One region of the Peribacillus sp. FSL K6-1552 genome, then DNA from elsewhere that is predicted to be linked to it. Evidence: riboswitches for the same ligand, from Rfam matches in the RefSeq annotation. Region 1 holds a riboswitch; the other holds the start of a gene.
The links. Region 1 has a riboswitch for cyclic di-GMP ahead of NST21_RS26470 (anti-repressor SinI family protein). Riboswitches for the same ligand answer to the same signal wherever they lie in the genome.
Positions count from the first base shown of each region.

Region 2: linked by a shared signal. The riboswitch ahead of NST21_RS19790 (anti-repressor SinI family protein) and the one ahead of NST21_RS26470 (anti-repressor SinI family protein) in region 1 are both predicted to bind cyclic di-GMP.

Region 1 is NZ_JBBOST010000001.1:5,503,199-5,505,608, forward strand. Features, by position in the region: gene secA (preprotein translocase subunit SecA) at 1-213, opposite strand, end outside; gene NST21_RS26465 (helix-turn-helix domain-containing protein) at 653-976, shown strand; gene NST21_RS26470 (anti-repressor SinI family protein) at 1,126-1,266, opposite strand; cyclic di-GMP riboswitch class I at 1,303-1,389, opposite strand; gene hpf (ribosome hibernation-promoting factor, HPF/YfiA family) at 2,220-2,410, opposite strand, start outside.
Region 2 is NZ_JBBOST010000001.1:4,108,690-4,111,099, forward strand. Features, by position in the region: gene NST21_RS19785 (hypothetical protein) at 242-379, opposite strand; gene NST21_RS19790 (anti-repressor SinI family protein) at 1,129-1,260, opposite strand; cyclic di-GMP riboswitch class I at 1,281-1,362, opposite strand; gene NST21_RS19795 (hypothetical protein) at 1,882-2,049, opposite strand.

The DNA of each region.
Region 1 (2,410 bases):
TTCACGCGCAACCGCAAAAGCTTCAACAAGCAAATCATCCACGGTTTCCCCGTTTTGATAACGCTCCTTAAACTCCTCTGTTTTGGCGCGCAACTGCTCATCCGATAGCGCAGCTGTCTCATCAGCCAGCGCTTCGACCTGATCAGCGACTTTTTCCAGACGCTTAATTTCTCGCTTATTCGGATCAAAAACTTTATTTAATATATTAAGCATTCAATAACGCTCCTCTATTATGGTAATGATCATTCAATAACACATTCATATAAGTAAGAAGAAACACACCTTCTGTTAATACTAATCCAAGCTTAATTTTAACACTTCTATTCTAGAGGTACAACTTCATGTCACTCTATGTCTATGGACCTGAATTCAGTTCTTACGAAAAACATTGGATAAAAGAGGGGTAAAACTGTTAAAATAGAGGGAAGTAGCAAAAGTACATTACACACTCCCCACTTTTCACATAAGTCTTTAACAAGACAAACGAAAATGCGAAGTAAGCACAACCTTCTATACATAGATATTTTTGGTCCCTCTATACTGATAGTCAGTTGAAGCAATCTAGCTTTTCAGGCTTCCTATTCCTGTGATTTTATGTGGGTTTAAAACTTATAAATCGAAGATAAATAGAACATGTTTCGAGGTGGTATTGTTGATTGGTGAACGTGTAAAAAAACTGCGAGAAGAAAAGAAAATGTCAATGACTGAACTAGCTGATAAAGCCGGAGTAGCAAAGTCATACTTAAGTTCGCTCGAGCGTAACTTACAAACGAATCCTTCTATTCAATTTCTCGAAAAAATCTCTGCTGTACTTAACATTCCTGTAGATGCCCTTCTTTACGATGCACCAAATAAGGAATCCTTGGACACTGACTGGATGAAAATTGTTGAGGAAGCTATGAATTCTGGCGTTTCAAAACAACAATTCAGAGAGTTCATTGAGTTTAATAAATGGAGAAAAGATAAAGAAGAATAGATAAATTCTAAACTAGCTTCACAAACGTAAATAGTACTGCTCTATCAAACTAGTATTGATAGAATTTCAGAAAATAAAATAATCCCTATAGACAGCTATGTTGTAAATCAACTGTTTATAGGGATGTTTTTTTCATTACTTTTTGGTTCTTAGTTTTCATTGTTCTCCTCTAGTGACACATTTAGATTCTCTTTTTTTAAAAAAGCACTAATTTCTTCTTTCTTAAAACCCAATTTCCTAGCTTCTGAAATCAACTTCACCCATTCTTGATCCACTTCCACGTTAACCACCTCTTTTATCCTCCTAAAATACTACTTGTATGTATTTCAGGCAGACCAGCCATCTTAGCATTAAGCAAACTTAGGCCTGTGCCTTTGCGCCCTCATCTTTCGCTGAGCTTGCCTTTGTCAGGGTAATTATTACAAAAACTATATTTATAAGTTATTATAGCGAATATTCGCTCCAAATATTGCCACTTTATGTCGCTAATTTACCACAATGTACAACTTTTTATCGACAAAATATTACAAAATCAAGAAATCCATGATATTTTTTGTCTATTTCATGTACAAAACAAGATGGTTCAAATGATTCACGTTCGTTTTTTTAAAAAATTATAAACATTGCCCTTCTTATTCAAACGATGGGGCATATTAATTCTTTCCATAATAAGTGCATCAAAGGCTTTTTGCGTAGACAAGTCCTCACCGCAGGTCGGACAAAGCCAACCTCCCTATTCTGCACTGCTAAAAGAACTCTATGACTCTATGACTCTATGACATGTATAGCAATTTTTCTGATACAAAAATCCAACTCCTCTGCACCATAATGAAATCGTTTTATATAAATAAATTATCGTTCTTTTTAAAGAACTTTAATCTGAGTATAGTGCAATAGGAGGGGGTATTTAAATAGATATAAATACCTATTTATCTTATTAAAGAACGGAAAACGTTCTTTTTAAAGAAAACACAATATATTCGATACTTCATTGTGTTTTTTAGAGAACAATGAAATTCCCAGGACCCAACCAATTAATCGATACTATTTATCGTATTGCCGAATAATCATTAAGGAAAAAGGAAGGAAATATAAACAACCATTGACTTCTATGGTTGAAATCGATGGTTATTTTTCCAGAGCTTACAGAACTCCTTAGCCCAAATGAACATTGCAATGGATAGAGTAATATTTAAAAAGCACAACCCATAGTCTGGGTTGTGCTTTTGTTTATAGATTCATATTAACTAGGTTCAATTAATCCGTAGCGCCCATCTTTACGACGGTACACAACGTTCGTTGTATTTGTATCCGCATTGGTGTAAACGAAGAAACTGTGACCAAGCATATTCATTTGCAGAATCGCTTCTTCACTATCCATTGGCTTCAAATCAAAGCGCTTATTGCGGACTACTTCAATATCAGTTTCATCTT
Region 2 (2,410 bases), 1.4 Mb from region 1:
AGGAATATAGCTCTTTTAATTGATAATCACATATAAAAAATGTATTAGCAAGCGGAATAAATCCAAAAAGGGTAAAATCAGAATTTTTAAAGAAATATTAAAAGATATGATCACAAAAAGTTCATAATTGACGGATTATTAATATCATCAGTTGAATATTTGTAGTTCATTATGTGTAAAAGACCATAAGAAAACTAAACAAAAAAAGACTGATTTCTCAGCCCTTTTTGATAACCACCCGTTACGATTGACCGAGAAAAAAAGTCAATAAAGAAATCAAGATTAAAATAATAGTAATATAAGACCCAATAAAAATTTTCTTGCTTCTTTCTTTCTTTTCATAAACTTCCTCGAACGTAATATATTTATTTTTTGTCATCAAATTATTCTCCTCGTATTTTGATGGCAGCTTGACATCGCCTTCTGCGAAGTCCTTTTAGCTTTATTATAGTATCGTCAAATACACAAAAATATTAACTGTTTTATTCACTATTTTTTTGATTGGTCGCATTTTATAAATGAATATTTGTTCCTACTATATAGTTTACTATAAATCATACAAAATACATTTATTCAAAATATTCCAGTATACCAATTACCCTATTAAACTTACCAAGGTTTCATTCACCACTAAAAAGTTTTCTATCTGTATCTTTTGCTAAAGAACTGTTTTTAGGGCTGCAATTTGTTTAAACCATTTACTGTACTTAAATAATACCGCTTCTTTGTACTTACTACCTTCTTCATATTAATCCAATAAGAAAACGCTTACAATAGTACTATATACTTAAAATTTTTTATTAAATATTTTACTACTTGTTGAAAGGTCTTAGAGCCGGAACATTCTAGTCAGGAAAAATATCTAATTATATCCGAATATTCTATAGATATATTGGTACTTACAATTTCCGAACAATACTATAGGGAACTAACAATATATTGTGCTAATCTATAAGAAACTCTTAGGTATCAGCTCACGCAAATGACTAATTTGGTTGATAACAGATCGCTTCATCCGCAAGCTTTTAAGTTATAACGAAAGAAAACAGTAGAATCCAGTTCATAAAAAAAAGGCTGAATAACAGCCCTCCAAAGTATATATATTTTTTTGCTTATCTAATTCTAATTCTAATTCTTGTGGGGCTGATTAATCAATTTCTGTTCGTTCTGAATAAAAGCTCTCACTTCTTGAATGGAAACCCCTAAACTTTTTGCTTCCAAAATTAAATTAACCCATTCTGCATCAATTTTTTTCTGCATATCTTCTTTTTCACCTTATTTGTGGTAACACAGCCGTCTTAGCATAGCCTTAGACCTGTAATTTTGCGTCCCTACTTTTCAATAGGTTTGCGTTTCTCAAGAGTATTGAACATTTTACATAATCTCCTTACAATGGTGGTTAAACCATGATAAAGACACTTCCATTATCTATTTATAAAGCTTAACTCCAATTAATTTAATTGGTGTCCAGATTTCTCTTATTTGAATTAATGGCATAAATTCATTTCATCCTTTTTGAGGTAACCCAGTCATCCATGACCTGTGGTTTTGCTCCCTTACTTTTCAATTACTATATTGAGATTAATTATACTTAATAAGTTAACAATTGTTAATAGATAACTATTAATTACTTTATAACATTATTCGATAAAGTTTTAATTAGTAAGTAATTCAAAACCTCTTCTTATAAATCTTAAGTTCTATATTCTCTAGTCTTTATTTATACGTATAAAAAACTACTATTATTGAGTTATAAACATTATTAAACATCCTAGATGCTTAATCACCCATGAAAGTCTTCCTATCCTTACCTGCTGCCAATGAACTGTTTTTAGAGCTACCAACCTAACCCGCTAGTCATTTGTTTATACCCGAAACAATTTACTGATGGTTACCTTGTGCATTGCAGGGCTTTAATTCTAAAGCAGAATATGTATTATTTCCTCTATCATTGTCTATCTCAAACTCTTTTATTTTATAATACTCTTTATAAATTTTCTCCAACCAAAAAATGACAACCACAATGGTAAACTGAATAATGTTCTCCACAATAGACCCCTAACAAAATTGCTAGATTCATAATAAAATATCCCTCATTTATATGATTTTTTATTATTGTGACCTTGTTCTTGTTTTAAAACACCAATTTAAACCAAAAGGAATAGAAACAGTTTGTAGTTGATTAGAAAACAGTTCATAAAAAAAGAAGGCTGATTAACAGCCTTCCCCATGTACACATATTCTTATATTTTCCATTGATATGATGACTTTTCTAGTTCAGTTCTCTCATAATATCAAAACATATTACTTTAACCTTCTTCGATGTTGGTTAAAAACCTTGATGAAAATACTATTATCATCAGATTTAAAAAACTTAACTCCAACTAATTTTAAGGGTGTCCATATTTCT